Regions from separate parts of the Micromonospora sp. WMMD1155 genome, predicted to be linked through region 2. Evidence: riboswitches for the same ligand, from Rfam matches in the RefSeq annotation. Region 2 holds a riboswitch; each other region holds the start of a gene.
What was found. A riboswitch is a leader RNA that binds a small molecule or an ion and turns the genes downstream of it on or off. The one in region 2 is predicted to bind cobalamin.

Region 1: it holds a riboswitch for cobalamin, as region 2 does, so the genes downstream of both, O7617_RS25555 (acyl-CoA thioesterase) here and O7617_RS23830 (prenyltransferase/squalene oxidase repeat-containing protein) in region 2, are expected to answer to the same signal.
Region 3: it holds a riboswitch for cobalamin, as region 2 does, so the genes downstream of both, cobN (cobaltochelatase subunit CobN) here and O7617_RS23830 (prenyltransferase/squalene oxidase repeat-containing protein) in region 2, are expected to answer to the same signal.

The regions. Positions count from the first base shown of each region.
Region 1 covers NZ_CP120742.1:5,566,554-5,572,057, forward strand. Annotated here, with positions in the region: gene O7617_RS25540 (Dyp-type peroxidase) at 1-263, opposite strand, end outside; gene O7617_RS25545 (copper chaperone PCu(A)C) at 260-802, opposite strand; gene O7617_RS25550 (copper resistance protein CopC) at 927-3,095, opposite strand; cobalamin riboswitch at 3,224-3,438, shown strand; gene O7617_RS25555 (acyl-CoA thioesterase) at 3,558-4,070, shown strand; gene O7617_RS25560 (hypothetical protein) at 4,522-4,782, shown strand; gene O7617_RS25565 (ATP-binding cassette domain-containing protein) at 5,260-5,504, opposite strand, start outside.
Region 2 covers NZ_CP120742.1:5,185,633-5,191,136, reverse strand. Annotated here, with positions in the region: gene O7617_RS23830 (prenyltransferase/squalene oxidase repeat-containing protein) at 1-2,716, opposite strand, end outside; cobalamin riboswitch at 2,810-2,951, opposite strand; cobalamin riboswitch at 2,994-3,118, shown strand; gene O7617_RS23825 (hypothetical protein) at 3,222-4,655, shown strand; gene O7617_RS23820 (hypothetical protein) at 4,710-5,081, opposite strand; gene O7617_RS23815 (superoxide dismutase) at 5,158-5,418, opposite strand; gene O7617_RS23810 (superoxide dismutase) at 5,426-5,504, opposite strand, start outside.
Region 3 covers NZ_CP120742.1:6,147,849-6,153,352, reverse strand. Annotated here, with positions in the region: gene cobN (cobaltochelatase subunit CobN) at 1-2,384, opposite strand, end outside; cobalamin riboswitch at 2,655-2,784, opposite strand; gene O7617_RS28040 (MBL fold metallo-hydrolase) at 3,120-3,842, shown strand; gene O7617_RS28035 (hypothetical protein) at 3,854-4,189, opposite strand; gene O7617_RS28030 (RNA polymerase sigma factor) at 4,316-4,888, shown strand; gene O7617_RS28025 (hypothetical protein) at 4,881-5,504, shown strand, end outside.

The DNA.
Region 1 (5,504 bases), 380 kb from region 2:
CCGGGGCGCAGCGTGAATGCGACGAACGCCGCGTGGGCCTGCGGTTCGGTGGTCACGCCGGCCTGCCGGACGCCGTGGAACGGCTCGACCAGCGCGCCGACGCTCGCCACCGGCGTGGTGTCGGCGGCGGCCGGTGGCTGCCCGCTGTCGGTGCGGGTAGCGGCGATGGCCGCACCCCCGGCGAGGGCTCCTCCGGCGGCCAGGGCCCCGCCGGTGAGCAGGCCGCGCCTGCTCACCGGCCGGGTGGGTGACGTGTCGGTCACGATGCCGGGCTCATGCTCATCTCCGGCGTGGCGCTCGTGCCGGGCATGGGCTGGCCGTGCCCGGGGGCGTAGCTCTCCTGCGCGCCGGTGAACGGTTTGGCCACCGCGGTGAACTGCTGGGTCTTACCGTCTGCGAATGTCAGGGTGAACGTCAACTCGTCGCCGGCCTGCACCGGCTTGGTGAGGTTCATCAGCATCAGGTGGTCACCGCCGGGCTCCAACGCGTGCGTGCTCTTCGCCTTGATCACGATGCCGCCCTGCTTGGCCTGCATGACCATCTTGCCGTCCTTCATGGTCATCTCGTGCAGCTCCATCGGCGACACCGAGGTCGCGGCCCCGGTCACCGTGACATCCGTGTCGCCGTCGTTGACCAGGGTCCCGAAGGCCGCCGTCATCCCCTTGTCGGCCGCCTTCACCCACGGGTCACGGATGCCGAGCACCCCGGCGTCCGGGTCGGCCGAGGTCGAGGCGGACGGGTTCGCCTGCCCGGTCGACGGGGAGTCGGACGATCCGCATCCGGCGGTGCCGACCGCCAGGATCGCGGCGGCGAGGACGGCGGCCGAGCGGCGGCGCGACCGAGCGGGCTGGTGCTGAGCATGTGTTCTTCCTCCGATGGTTGCTGCTGGCTGAATGGTCGGCCGCAGCAGGGAGAAAGTTCCGGGCTCAGGGCACGTTGATCGTGTACTCGGCGGTGTGCACCTTCCCCTCGGCCTGGAAGTCGAAGAAGGCCCGGTACCGGCCCGAGCTGGGCGCGGTCAGCCAGAACTGGACCGTCCCGTCGACCAGCTCCTGCTCCGGGTGGACGTGCACGTAGCCGAGGTCGCCCTCGCGGACGACGACCAGGTGCCCGTACGCGCCCAGGTAACGCTCCAACTGCACGGGCGCGGCCGCGTCGGTGCGCTGGACCTGGAACTGCATCGGCGCCGTCACCCCCACCGTCGGGGTGCCGCTCATCGACACCGCGTACGGCCCGGCCGTCGCCTGTGCCTGCGCAGGCGGCAGCGCGGCGGGGGTGTGCGCCCCGGGCACGGTGTGGTCGACGCCCAGCACGAGAGGCACCTGCGCGCCGTTGGGCGCGGTCACCGAGAAGTCGGCGTAGACGCGATAACCGCCCGGTCGGGCCAGCGTCAGGGGGACACTCCAGGTGCCGTCGGCGGCCATCGTCGGGTGTACGTGCTGGTAACCGGTCAGGTCGCGGCCCACCACGATCATGTGCAACGGCTTGTCGTGGACGACCGCGAAGCGGGTCGCCGGCTGCCGGTCGGTCCCGACGATCCGGAAGCGGTAGTCGGCGCGTACCCCGGCGGGTTGGGACCGCTCCAGCGGTTGCAGGGTGTAGCCACCGGCGCTGACCGTCGTCCCGGTCGCCAGCGTCTCGCCCGTCGCGCCGTCACCCCGGTGCGTGTGCGGGCCGGTGCCCGCCGGGTGTTGGTGGCCGTCGGTCGCGGACACCGCCTGCCCGGAGGCGGGCGGGCCGCCCGCCGGCTTCCGGGCGTTGCCGGCGGGGCTCTGGTCGCCGGTGCCGATGCGGGCCAGCCCGAACCCGGCCAGCAGGGCGACCACCAACCCGCCGACGAGCAGCGCCAGATGGCCGTTGCTCAACCGGGACCCGGGTGCCGCGGCGACGAGGTCCGGGCCCGGCCGGGAACCGGCCTCGACTGTCGACGCCTCGTCGGTGCTTGCGGCGACCGTCGCCCTCTGGTCGGTGGTGGAGGGGGCCTTCGCCTCCTGGTGGGTGGTGGAGGGGGCCTTCGCCTCCTGGTCGGTGGAGGTGAGAATCTTCGCCTTCTGGTCGGCGGGCGTCGGGTCGACGGCGACGCCCGTGCGGGCTGTGACGACCGCGTCGCCCGTCCGCGCCGCCGGCACGGTGGCCGGTCGCCGTTTACCACCCGTGGGCTTCGTACCGACACCGCTCACCGCGCCGGCCGTCCTGCCGGCGGAGGACTTGGCAGCGGCTGTCTTTCCGGCGGCGGCCCTGGTCCCGCTGGTCTTGCCGGCCGACGGCCGGTTCGTGGTACGAGCACCGCCGCCGCGTCGACCGGACGTTCCCGGTGCGGTACGGCCCCGGCCGGTGGGTCTACCGGTGGACGCCGTCCGACGACGCCAGACGACGAAACCGGCCGCCGCGACGGCCGCCGCGATCGCCGCCGCCCAACCGGCCCAGGCCAGCGCTCCGGAGCCGCTCTCGTCGGCTGATTCGGTCGGCGGGGCCGCCGCAGCCCCGGACGGCGGGATCACCGGCTGGGCCGAGGTGGTCGGCACCGCCGACGCCTGCCCGGACGACCCATGCTGCTCGGTGGCGGCCACCAACGCCGGGTCGGGCTGGGTCGTCGGCGGGCTCCACCCCTTGGGTGCCGCGGTCACCCGCCCGTTGTAGCGGAACGTGAGCGTCCCCCGCACGGTGTCGCCGTCCGAGGCGACCGACAGGTAGCTCACCGAGTACTGGCCCTTGGCCGGCAGGTGGGTGACGGCCACCATCGCGGGGAACCCGGTCGTGTACTCCCGTGGCTCGAACTGCCCGTTGACCAGGAAGTACTCCCGCACCGGCTGGTCCAACGGCTTCGGCTCCCCGTACGACCAGCCGTTGTCGACCCGGACGCCGCCCGGGGCGGTGACCGTGAAGAACGCGTTGGGCGCGGCCTTCTCGGTGAAGAAGAGCTGCACCGCCGTCAACGGCTCGCTCACCGTGGCCCCACTCGCCGGCGTGGACATGGCGAGAGTCCCGTGAGCCGAGGCGGGTCGGGCGGACGCGAGGAGAGCGACCGCCGAGGCGAGGAGGAGCGCGAGGACGCCCGAGAGCACCCGCCCCGGAGTCTGAGGGAGACGACGCATCTGAATATCCTGACCCGAGTGAGGCTTTTTTCAAGAGCTGGCGATCTTTTTCCTCACATGGCAAAAGCGACGAAGCCCCGGCGCTGCCTCCGCGCCGCGCCCCCGGTGCCGCGACTTGCCTGGCCAGCTATGCTGCGGGCGGCGCTGGTTCGCCCCGTCGTGACCGTCGGGGCGTCGTAAGAGGGAACCCGGTGAAAGTCCGGGGCTGCCCCGCAGCGGTGAGTGGGAACGAACGCCGTCAACAGCACTGGGCCGCCGGCCTGGGAAGCGACGGCCGGTAGGAGACCGGCACGACCGGTCCGGCCCGCGAGTCCGAAGACCTGCCTGCGCTGCGTACACGACCGTGTGCGCCGCCGTCGGCCTCGCGGGTGGGCTGAGCGGGTGACCTGCCGTTTGTCGGCGGGTCCTCGTCTGCGTGTCCGCGTACCGGTGGTGTGGTTTCCCGAGGGACGGACTACCGCTGTGCACGACACCGCCACGATCGCCGGCCGAGCGCCGTCGGCGTCGCACCTGACCCTGTCGCAGATCATGGACCAGCACCACACCAACCTGATGGGTACGGTGCACGGCGGCCGGATCCTCAACCTCATCGACTCGGTCGCCGGGGTGGTCGCCGCCCGCCACTCCGACGGCCCGGCGGTGACCGCCGCGATCGACGAGACGGCGTTCCTGCGCGCGGTGCGGGTCGGCGACGTCGTGCACGTCGACGCCCGGATCACCTGGGCCGGACGCAGCTCGATGGAGGTCGCGGTCAAGGTCACCGCCGACCGGTGGGACCGGGCCGTTCCGCCCACCGACGTGGCCACCGCCCACCTGGTCATGGTCGCCATCGACGACGACGGACAGCCGAGGACAGTGCCGCCGCTGCTACCCGAGACCGACGGGGACCGTCGTCGCTACCGGGAAGCGGAGATCCGCCGCGAGCACCGGCTGGCGTTGCGGCGGGCGCTGCTCGACGGCGCCGACGAGGGCTGAGACATGCTCGGACTGTCCGTGGCTGCGGTCCTGGCGACCGGTGACGGACAGTCCGAGCACGACAGGTGTGGCTTAGGGCCTGTCCTGCCGCGTCGAGGAGGCCGCCGAGTCGGTAGCGCCGGCCGCGGTCCTGGCCGATGGACATCACCACCCGGTCAGACGCCACGCCGTCGGTCGCACTCAACACCACCATGGCTTCGGTCACCGCATCGGTCGTCTGCACCAACGCCACAGTGATGATGGACGCTTCGGGCCGGTTGGTGTCCACGTTCGAGACGTTCGACCGGTGTTCCCCGCGCCGGTCGCACCCGTCGCGGCCACACCACCGAGGGTGCTGGTCCTGCGCCGCCAACGCTCCGGTGGGGAAGACGTGCACGAACCCGCACCGGCGCTCCACGTCCCGTGTCATCGGGGCTGTGGCGGTGGTGAACCCCGCAGTCAAGATGGCCAAGTGGATCTCGATGGGGCTATGCGCAGACTGAAGGCCGCCGAGGATGCGCTACCCCAGGCGGAAGAACAGGCCGTGCTGGCCGCCCGGCAGATCAAGGCCGATGCCCGCGCCCGGGTCGAGCAGGCCCGCGCCGAACTTCACCAGGCCATGGCGGCGGAATATCGGGCCGGGGCGCGGCAGGTGGATCTGGTCAGACGGACGGGGTACTCCCGCGAGCGGGTCCGGCAGATCTTGCGGGCCGCCGGCATCGAAGCCGAATAACCTCACGTCGCAAGAAGTCCGTGACAGATCGGTCTCGGGGCCTGGGTGACGTGCCGCCGGGCATGTTGTCGCGTACTCCTGGCCATTGGGTTGCCCACCGGGGGTCCACATCCGCTCCGGTCCGCTCTCAACCCGCTGATCCGAAGCGGTCGAAGACGGCCTGTGCGCCAAACGGTCGACCACCGAAGAGATGCGTGCCGTTCCACTCAATCGTCCGCTCGAATGAATCCCCTACGCAGAAGTGCAGGCGACCGCCTATGCGCAGGTTGCCGGGACTCCACAGCCGAAGTGGAAGGTGGTCGACGAGCCAGGCGAGCACGGCGAGACTCTAGCTGACGCCGCGCCGAGCGCTCGTCGCCAAGATCCGCGCAATATCAGGGTTGTTGCTGCCTCCCGCACGTCGGAGGCAGCAGTATCCGGGCAGTTGCGCGGATCATGACGGGTCGCACGGTCCGCACAGCCCGCCCGACGGCGTCTTCAGGTCTGGGCCGGCACCGTGCTGTCCAGGTCGACGATCCGGTCGGCCCAGCGGTCCAGCAGGCTCTGGTCGTGGCTGATGACCAGGACACCGGCCCGCTGGGCCCGCTGGTAGTCGCGGATGACGGCGGCGACGTGCGCCTGGGTGGAGGCGTCCAGCATCGCCGTGGCCTCGTCGCAGAGCAGGTAGTCCGGGCGGTGGACGAGGGCCCGGGCGAGGCAGGCGCGTTGCAGTTGCCCGTCGG
Region 2 (5,504 bases):
CGGCGTCGGACACCGCGCGGCGACGGGCGGCGACCAGCAACAGGACGCCGCCGACGACGAGCACCAGCGCCAGCAGGGCGATGGTCACGATGGACACGCCGGTGCGGGGCAGGTTGCCCCACGAGTGCCCGGCGGTGCCCGTCGTCGACGGGGTCGCACCGGGTGTCGCCGGCGGCGAGGCCGACTGACTGGCGCTCGGCGTCGGCGTGGGCGTGGGCGTGGGCGTGGGCGAGCCGGACGGGTCCGGACCCGGCAGCTCGTGCACGTCCCGGGTCAGGGCGGCGAACGAGATGCCGGTGGCACCACCGACGACCTGGGTGGAGGCGCGGACGTCCGATCCCGCCTGACCACCGGCCGCGACGGTGAACCCTCCGTCGTCGTTCTGCTGGGCCGCCAGGAACGCCAGCGCCTTGTCGACCTGGCCGGCGTAGCTGCTGCCGCGCAGGGTGAGGCCCTGGATGGCGAGCGCGGTGGAGTTGGTGGAGTCACCGGCTGCGCCGGGGAACCCGCCGTGCTCCTTCTGCGTTGAGGCGATCCAGGCCAGCGCCTTGTCGACGGCGGTGGCCGCCGCCGGGTCGTCGGTCAGTGAGGCGAGGGCCATCGCGGCCATCGCGGTGCTGTCGACGTCCTTGTCGGTGTCCGCCGCCGGGATGAGGCTGGGGAACGACCCGTCGGCGCGCTGCAGTCCCCTGAGGAACTCCACCGGCTTGGCGGCGGCCTCGCCCTGTCCCGCGCGCAACTGCGCGATGATGCCGAGCGACTGGCCGAAGACCGAGGTGGCGTACCGGTAGTTGCCGGCCCCGGCGCAGCCGGTCGATGCGTCGGCCTTGGCGCAGGTCACGTCACCCAGCGCGGCGATCAGGTCGTGTCCGCCGAACGAGCGTGGGTCGTAGCCGGTGACCTGGGCCAGCAACGCCACCTTGCCGATCGCGCCGCCGACGGCGTAGTCGGTGCCGACGCCCAACCACATGTCGACGGTGAAGCCGTTGTCGCCGACCGCGCCGCCACCGCGCAGGAACTCGACGATCGCCCGCAGCTTGGCGTCGTCCCCACCGGTTGCGGCCAGGGCGTAGGCACCGTCGATGCTCAACCCGAAGTCGGGGAAACCGGGGAACGACTCGTAGTACCTGCCGTCGATCAGGTTGCTCGGCGCGACGAGGTAGGACACTCCCTTGGTCAGATCGGGCCGCGGCCCGGCCGGCGGTGGCGACGCACCCAGGGTGGCCAGGTTCTTACCGGCCAAGGCGAGCGCGGCGGCGGCGGTGGCGGGCAGGTCCGCGTCCGGGTTGCTCGGGTCGGGGCTGAGCCCACCGCCGGGGACGATCCGGCTGACCAGCAGGCCGGTGGCGGCGGCGGCCCGGTCGGCGAGACCGAGGACGGCGAGGGCCTGCGCGGCGTGCCCGGTCGGATAGGTCTCGCTGTAGCCCGCTCCGGTCCACGGCTGGTAACCGCCGTCGGGCTCCTGCGCCGCGGCCAGGAATGCCTTGGCCGAAGCGAGCGCCGCGTCGTGCCCGCCGAGCGTGTGCAGCGCCAGGACGGCGAGCGTCGTGGCCGCGAGGTCCGGGTCACAGGCGTCGGTGGGGCTGCGCCACAGACCGGCGAAGGCCCCGGTCGTGCACTGCTGCTCGGTCAGTCGGCTGACGGTCGCGGCCGGCGGGGTGACGCCGGCCCGCTTGAGCGCGAGCAGGGCGGTCGCGTGGGTCAGGGGATCGCTCGACCCGACGAAGTCACCGACGGCGGCGCAGCCGGCGTCGACGTCGGCCGCGGTGCACACCCGGTCGGTGAGCGTGGCGATCAGATCCCGGTCGCCGAACGCGCGTGGATCGCCGCCGGTGCTGGTGAGCAGGAGCGCGAGGTTGGCGACGTTGGCGATGTGGGGTGCGGCGGTGGCACCGTTCGGGAAGATAGCGGCATCGACGTGCGCCCGCAGGTAGTCGACGACCTTGCCGAGGGTCTGGTCCTGCCCCCCGGTCCCGGCCAGGGCGGTGGCGACGGCGATGGTCCGGTAGTAGTCGACGAACCCGTTGTCGACGTGGTCGCCGTCGGCGAGCTGCCCCACCAGGTAACTCGCCACCGCCTTGACCTGCGCTTCCGTCGGTGGCGTCGGCGCTGGCGTCGAGGTCGGGGTCGCCGTCGGAGTCGCAGTGGCGGTCGGAGTGGGGCCGCTCGCGCGTACCGACGCGGGGGTGAAGCTCGGCGCTCCCGTGGTGCCCCCGATGTCGGTGCCACCGAAGACCCACGCTTCGACCTCACCCGGGCCGGGGCGCTGGGCCATGGCGCCGAGAGGGCTGTAGGTCCAGTGGTCCTGCCCGGCTGGGGCGATCCAGTAGGACCAGTAGGCCGACGCGGGCGGGGTCAACTGGCACGCCTCATCGGCCGGCGTCGGGTGTTCGGCACCTGACGCGAAGTCGGGCGACCCGATCCGGCAGATGAAACCGGGGCCGTCGTGGTCGGTGCCGGTGGTGGTGAAACCCGCCTCGTGCAGCAGGTCCAGCCCGGTGGTCGGGGTGGCGTCGCAGCCGCGCAGCAGCGGCCCACCCCACGCGCCGAAGTCGACAGCGACGATCGCGCCCTGGGTCGGGGTGCAGGAATCCAGCGGGTCGGCGAGCGCGGCGCGGGTCGGCACCACCAGCGCCACCGCGCCGAGCACCGCTGCGGCGACGGCCGCCAACCACGCCGCGGGAACACGCGACGTTCGACTGACCAGTGGGGACATGGCGACTCTCTCGGGGGCTAGCGGCGCAGGCGCGGACGCGGACCCCGAGGACAAACCCCGGAAACCTGGCTCCGCGCCGTGTACCTCGACGGCGCTGCGGTGCACTATCCAGCCAGGTAATCCGACTCGTCCCGGTAACGGGACCTACGGCTGCGGGCCAGCGCCGGACTTTGACCGGCTTCCCCTGACTGCTGGATCGCCGCCATCGGACCACAGCCGCCACCACCCCGTCAACGCGAAGACGTGTCATGAACCTAACAGCGCGCGGTAGGGGTCTCCTCCCATACCGTGACCGCGTCATCGCGTGGGGGAACCCGGTGGGAATCCGGGGCTGACGCGCAACGGTGAGGACGGTTCGCCCCGTCCCGAGCCCGACCACCCACGTGGTGACGCAGCACCTGCGGTACCCGTCCCACGCGTCCTGCGGCCGGCCCGCCCCGCTCCCGCCGGCGCGCGCCGGGCTCCGGGTCGAGGCAGCCGTGCCCCGTACCCCCAAGGAGCCCTGATGTCCTCGCGCCTTTCCTCCGGCAGCCGCCGCAGACGCCTCGCGGCCGTTCCCGCCGCCGCGCTGATCGCCACGGTCGTGGCAGTCACGGGCGGTGCCGCACCGGCCGCCGCGACCTCGACCGCCGCGCAGATCGCCACCGCCAAGACCAACGGCGTCGCCTACCTGCGGACCCTGCAGGCCGCCGACGGCAGCTACGCCAGCGGTGGACTGTCGAACGAGTGGGCGTTCAGCGCGTTCGCGCCCGCCGGGGTCGCGGCCGTGGACGTCTACCCCTCCGGCGACACGACCAAGAACGCCCGCACCGTCTACCGCAACCAACTCTCGGCCGCGTCCTGGCCGAGCAGCACGCCGGTGGTCACCGACTACGAGCGTGGGGTCCTGAATGCCTACGCCGCCGGCATCGACCCCGCCCGGGTCTCCCCCACCCGTAACCTGATCGCCGACACCATCGCCTACTGGCAGACCGGCTCGGCCGGCTACTACGGCCCGCCGGCCAACTTCAACGGCACCGTCTTCGGCACTCTCGCCCTGGCCGGCGCGAAGACCCAGGCCGGCGCCGCCCGCGTACCGCAGGCACTGCTCAACCTCTCGATCACCCGCATCCGCAACAATCAGCACAACGACGGCGGCTGGACCTTCAGCCAGGCCGAGGGCAACCCCACCCAACTCGCCACCGCCAGCGACATCGACATGACCGGCGCGGCGATGGCCGCGCTCTGCGCCGCCGGAGTCCCCAACACCGACACCGACGTCGTGCAGGCCAAGAACTTCCTCAAGAGCAAGCTCGTCAACGCCTCAGGCGCGTTCAGCTCGATGTTCGGCGTCAACACCGACTCCAACGCCTGGGCCGTCTCCGGGCTCAACGCCTGCGGCATCCCGAACCAGGGCACCGACTTCACCACCACCGCCGGTAAGACCCCGATCGACTTCCTCCGGGCGCAGCAGTTGACCGGCGGCGGATTCAAGTACCTGCCCACCAACACCACCCCGTCGGCGTACGCCTCCATCGACGCGGTGCGCGCCCTCGCCGGTGCCGGCTACACCGCCGCTCCCCCGGTCCCGGTCACCGCCGGGGCGCCCACCTGGGTCGCGGCGAGCGGGTTCACGGCGGGCGCCGCCACCCGGCTCGCTGTGATCATCGACAACGGCAGCGGCAGCATCAAACCGTGCGCGGTCACGCTGACCCCGACCGCCGCCACCACCACCCTCGGCGCCGTGCTGGACGCCGCCGTCGGCGCGGCCACCCCGAGCGGCTGCGTCACCTCCCTTCTTCCCACCAGTGGCACCGGCACCGTGACCACGATCAACGGCCTGGCCAACAGCGGCTCGTCCACCTGGAAGGTGTCCCGCGACGGCAGCACCCTGGCCACCGCGACCCGCGGCACGACAGTGACCGTCGGCGACACGATCTACCTCCGCTACGGCGTCTGATCGCCGTCAGTGGGATGGTCAGCGGCGTCACGGCATGACCACTTCGTTGATCAATTAGCCGATCGGGTCGACCATCAGGCGACGTGACATCGCGGGCCGCAGGCCGAGGTCCTGGTCATCAGCCACGACCAGAGCCTGCGGCGCCGCTGGGCCGACCGGATCGTCGGCCTCACCGGTACAGCGCGCACACACCCCTGTTGCTTCCCGCTCCGGCACCCCGGAGCGGGACGACACAGCGAGCAGATTCTCCAAGCGGGCAACACGACGTTGAACGTCTCGCAACTGCTGGCGAAGCTGGTGCGCCTGACTCTCGCTGGCACCGAGCTGCCGACGGGCGGTCTCAAGTCGTTGGAAGTCAGCCACGGCCAACACCGCCATCTGCTGGCCGTCCACTGTCAGGACACGGTGCTCGATCTTCCGGCGCATCGGGCCTCCCCGAGGTGGGCGGTAGAAGCTGCTGTTGTCCGCTGGGTTCCGCCGACGGGCGGAACCCAGCGGACCGTCATGCAGGCGGGGACTGGGCGGTCTCGGCCAAGAGCAACGACAGCTCCCGGACCAGATCGTCCATCGACTGGCCGCTCTGCGCCTTCACCAAACCCAGAGCGAGATCGGCCAACAGGTAGAAACCGAGGGTACGGGCCTGCTCGGAACTGAACGCCGACATCAACGCCTCCGCACCGGGGAGGTCACCGCGATGCTTGGCGGCGATGACCCCGGCGGCGCGTTGGACGATCTCGGCCGCCTCGGGGGTGTACCCGCTCACGCCGGGATCAGATCTTCGGGGTGGCGGCGCGGGCGGCGTCGAAACGGGAGATGACGTCGGTCCAGTTGACCAGGTTCCACAGCCGG
Region 3 (5,504 bases), 960 kb from region 2:
GTGGTGCGGTCCAGCCGGGGCACCAGTTCGGTGGCGGCGAAGCGCAGCACCGCGGCGACGTCCGGGATCGGCCGGCCGGTCACCTCCGCGACCACCGCGTCGGCGGTGTCGGCGTCCCAGCCGAGCGTCTCCATGCCGACGACCAGCCGCCGGGCGAGGGCCTCGAGCAGGTCGACCGCGTCGGCGGCGGTGCCGGCGGGCCCGTCCACCGTGTCGGTCAGCGCGCTGGGCAGCGCCAGCCGCTGTCCCGGTGACGCGAGCAGCTCCTGTTCGTCGAGGGAGTAGGCGGCGGCGAGGGCCTGCCGCAGGCCGGGCAGGGCGTGGGCGCCGCCCCAGATCTGGGGGGCGCGCAGCACGGCGAGGACGAGGTTGACGCGGGGCTCCCCGGTGGGCGCGTCGGCGAGGATGTGCAGGCCGTCGCGGATCTGCACGTCCTTGACCTCGCACAGGTACCCGTCGAGGTGCAGCACGAAGTCGTCGAAGTCGTCCGCGTCGGGCATCGCCTCGGCGTGCAGGTCGTGGTGCAGTTCGGCGGCACGCACCAGGTCCCAGATCTGGGCCCGCACGGTGGGCACCTTGGCCGGGTCGAGGGCCTGCACCGTCGCGTACTCGTCGAGCAGTTGTTCCAGTTTGGCCAGATCGCCGTACGTCTCGGCGCGGGCCATCGGCGGCACCAGGTGGTCGATGACCACGGCGTGTGCCCGCCGCTTGGCCTGGGTGCCCTCGCCGGGGTCGTTGACGATGAACGGGTAGACCAGCGGCAGGTCGCCGAGGACCGCGTCGGGCGCGCAGTCGGCGGCCAGACCGAGACCCTTGCCGGGCAGCCATTCGAGGGTGCCGTGCTTGCCCAGGTGCACCACGGCGTCCGCGTCGAAGCCGCCGTCGGCGACGGGCGCGGCCAGCCAGCGGTACGCGGCCAGGTAGTGGTGGCTCGGCGGCAGGTCCGGGTCGTGGTAGATGGCGATCGGGTTCTCCCCGAACCCGCGTGGCGGCTGGATCAGCAGCACCACGTTGCCGAAGCGCAGACCGGCGAGCACGATGTCCCCGCCGTCGGTGTACAGCTCGCCGGGCGGCTCACCCCAGTGTTCCCGCATCCGCTCGCGCAGCTCGGTCGGGACCTGGTCGAACCACCGCCGGTACGTGTCCCCCGGTATCCGGGCCTCGGCGGCGGCCAACTGCTCCGGGGTGAGCCACTCCACGTCGTGCCCACCGGCGGCGATCAGCGCGTGGATCAACGCGTCCCCGTCGGTGGGCGGCGGCGCGTCGCCCAGGTCGTAGCCGTCCTCGGCCAGCGCGGCGAGCAGCCGGACCGCCGAGACCGGGGTGTCCAGCCCGACCGCGTTGCCGACCCGGGAGTGCTTCGTGGGGTACGAGCTGAGCACCACGGCGACCCGCTTGTCCGGGTTGGGAAGGTACCGCAGCCGGGCGTGGCGCACCGCGATCCCGGCGACCCGGGCGGCTCGCTCGGGATCGGCGGCGTAGACCGAGAGGCCGTCCGAGTCGATCTGCTTGAACGAGAACGGCACGGTGATGATTCGGCCGTCGAACTCGGGGATGGCCACCTGCATCGCGGCGTCCAACGGGGACAGCCCGGCGTCGCTGTCGGCCCACTGCTTCCGGGTGCTGGTCAGGCAGAGTGCCTGGATGATCGGCACCTCCAGGGCGGCCAGGGCGCCGACGTCCCAGGCGTCCTCGTCGCCGCCCCCGGACGCGTCCGCGGCGACGGCGCCGCCCGCCGCGAGGACGGTGACCAGCAGGGCGTCGCAGCGGGCGAAGAGCCCGAGCGGGCCGGCCCCGGTGGTAAGCCCGCGCAGCGAGCCGCAGAAGATCGGCAGCGGGTTGCCGCCGGCCGCGCGGACCGCGTCCGCGAGCACGTCGACGAATCCGGTGTTACCGGCGAGGGCGTGCGCCCGGTAGAAGACGATCCCGACGGTGGGCTGCTCCGGATTCGTGGGGTACTCACGGTGGACGCCGTACGTCGGGGTGGGTGCGGGCGCGGCGAACCCCTCACCGGTGAGCAGCACCGTGTCGGAGAGGAACCGGGCCAGCTGCCCCAGGTTGCCCGGGCCGCCCTCGACCAGGTACGCCAGCGCCTGCGTGACCACTCCGGACGGCACTGTGGAGACGGCCATCAGCTCCGCGTCGGGCAGCGCCTCACCGCCGAGCACGACGGTCGGCACCCCGGTTTCGAGCACCGCCGCGATACCGTCCGGCCACGCCTGTCGACCGCCGAGCAGGCGTACGACGACGAGGTTCACGCCGTCGAGCAGGGCGGGCACCTCATCGGCGGCGACCCGGGCGGGGTTGGCCAGCCGGTAGTCGGCGCCGCTGGCCCGGGCGGCCAGCAGGTCGGTGTCGGCGGTGGAGAGCAACAGGATGCGCACGGCAGGCTCCGGTGAGTGACGCCCCGGCCACCATGAGGGTGACCGCGACGATGCGGGTGGGTGCGGCGTCAGCCGGTACGCCGGCGGGGCGGTCGGCTCGCGGGCGCGAGCGACGGGCCCGGCCGGCGGCGAGGGCTCAGCTCAGCGGGGCGTGACCGGTCGCGGGCGCGGCGAAGCGCGGGTTACGACGACAGTCGTCGATGAATGAGACGCCGTGCGTCATCGGGTCCTCCTCGGGTGTCCACGCCCTGGGGTACGTCCCGACGGCCGAAGTATCCTGGCTTCCGGATCGACGCTCTCCCCCGGCCTTCCAACCGCAGACACACGGCCGTGACTCACGAGGGGGGATCACTCCCCGGTGACAGTGGCGGGACCGCGTCGGAATCGCACCGACTTCCTTCACTGCCGTCAGGCCGCGAATGCTGCCACACCCCTCCGCCGCGGGTCAACGCCGGTCCAGACCCGCCCGGCGGGCTGCGCAGATCGACATTCGGCGATCACCGGGGCCGCGGCCACGCGCGTTTCAGTGCCCCGGATTAATGCTTCGCGTCCTTTGCTCTGCATACCTGTAGGCACCGGGCACGGAGCGTCACCGGTGCATATGGATATGCAGAGCAAAGGACGGCCGCACCTGCCCTGGCCCGCGCCGATCGTCCGGCGGGACGGCGCTGGCCGACCCGCTCGCCTAGGATCGGCGGACGCCACACCAGCGTCCGCGATCAATCCCGGAGGTCGATCACCATCGTCGCCCCGAGGTTCCACCACCTGGCCGGCCGGGTCTGGCTCTGTCCGGGCGACCCCGACCCGGATGAGGTCCAGGCGAGCGTCGCCTTCGTGGCCGACGAACGCGGCAGTGTGATGATCGACGCTGGGCAGAGCCCCGCGCACGCCCGCGAGATCCAGGCCGCGCTCGCCGCGGCCGGGCTACCGCGGCCACGCTGGCTCGTCTACACCCACCACCACTGGGATCACGTCTGGGGCGCCTGCGCGTGGCCCGACGTGGAGATCGTCGGGCACGAGGCGGCCGTGCCGCTGCTGCGCGCCGAGGCCGCCCGGCCGTGGAGCCACCACTACCTGGACGAGCAGGTACGCGCCGACCCTCGCCTCGGCCCGAGCTTCCGGGCGCGGGCACGGGCGGTGGCCTCCTGGGAGGACTTCACCGTCCTGCCACCCACCCGGACCTTCACCGACGTCGAGGAGTTGCCGGTGGGGGTGCACCTGCGGCACGTCGGAGGTGGGCACGCGCCGGACTCGACAGTCGTTCTCGTGCCCGACTCGGGCGTCATGCTGTTGGGCGACTGCTTCTACCCGCCACCGGCACACCTGCGCCGACCCGAGGACGGCCCCGACCTGGGCCTGGTCCGCCGACTACTCGACGACGGCTACCACTGGTACGTCTCCAGCCACGCCGAGCCGATGACCGCCGAGCAGGCCCGCTCAGCCGTCGGGGACGCCTGAGCCGGCGGGTCTCAGCGGGCGTGGCGCTCCGGGTGGGCGCGGTTCCACACCCGCATCCGTTCCGGGTAGCCGGTGCGCGCCGCCTCGTACAGCGGCACCGCGTGCTTGCGGGCGATCGCCCCCGCCGCGCGAGGCGTACCGGTGCGACGGCGGATCCACTCACCGTCGTGCGCGATCGCCACCACCGTGGTGTCCGTCGCGGTGGTCTCCGGCTCCAGGTAGAACTCCACGCCCCGCTTGTCGACGACGAACGCCTCCAGCGCCGCGAGGTCCTCGCGGGTCGCCTCCCGGTCCAGCTTCGTCGGAGTCGTCCCGGCACCCCGTGCCCGGCGGTTGAACCAGCCCATGTCCAGCCCCTCTCCTCGACACCTCCTCCAGTGCAGCACCGGATCCTGGCAATACGCTGCACGTCCGATGGGAGCAACCTGACCCGCGCCCTGTGGAACCCGCGACGCGTGAGCGGTGTCATGAGGGTGATCCGAACGGAGGCTCCCCTGGACGACGACACTCTCGTCACCCGCGCCCGGGCCGGTGACCTGGAGGCGTACGACCTCCTGGTCGCCCGGCACACCGCGTCCGCGTACCGGACGGCGGTGCTGCTCGGTGCGGGTTCGGACTCCGAGGACGTCACGCAGGAGGCGTTCGTGAAGGCGTACCGCAAGCTGTCCCGTTACCGGGGCGAGTCGTCCTTCCGGTCGTGGCTGCTCGCGATCGTCGCCAACGAGACCCGCAACCTGCACCGGTCCCGGGGCCGACGCGACGGGCTCGTCCTGCGGGCGGCGGCGGACCCGACGTCCGCGATCGCCGAGGACGGGGCGGTCGGCGCGGTCCTCGCCGGGGAGCGCCGGGAGGCACTGGTACGGGCCCTGCGGCGACTGCCGGTACGCGACCGTGAGGTGATCGTGTGCCGGTTCTTCCTCGATCTCAGCGAGGAGGAGACGGTGGCGGCACTGGGTTGGCCCCGGGGGACGGTGAAGTCGCGTACATCCCGGGCGTTGGCGAAGCTTCGCGGCCTTCTCGACCGGGAGGAGGTCCGACATGGGTGACCTCGAACGGGAATTGCGTGAACTGTCCACCTGGCTGGACACACCCGAGCCGCCCGACGTGACCGCCGGTGTCCGCGTACGGCTCGACCGGCCCCGGTGGCGGTGGCGCCCGCTCGCCGCGGCGGCGTCGGTCGCCCTCCTGGTCGCGCTGGTGCCGCCGACCCGGGCCGCCGTCGCGGACGCCGTCGCCGGGCTGCTGCGCTTCGCCGGGGTCGGCATCGCCACCTCACCCGCCCCGACGCTGCCCGGCGGCACCCCGTCGCCGTTGCCCGGGCAGCGGACCGCCGCCCTGGACGAGGCGCAGCGGGCGGTGCGGTTCCCGATCCGCCTACCGGCGTCGTTGGGTACGCCCGAGCAGGTGCTGGTCGCCGACCCCGACCCGGCGGGCGTCTGCCGGGTGGCGACGCTGCTCTACGACGGGGGCGCGCTGCGCATCGACGCGTTCGACGGTCGCCTCAACCTGGCCTTCCACAAGGAGGTCAACCCGCCGGGGGCGGAGTGGACGCAGGTCGACGGTGACTTCGCCGTCTGGGTCGACGGGCCACACGTGCTCTCGTACGTGGACCGCGCGGGCGAGGTCCGCGAGGAGACCGCCCGACTGGCCGCCTCGACGCTG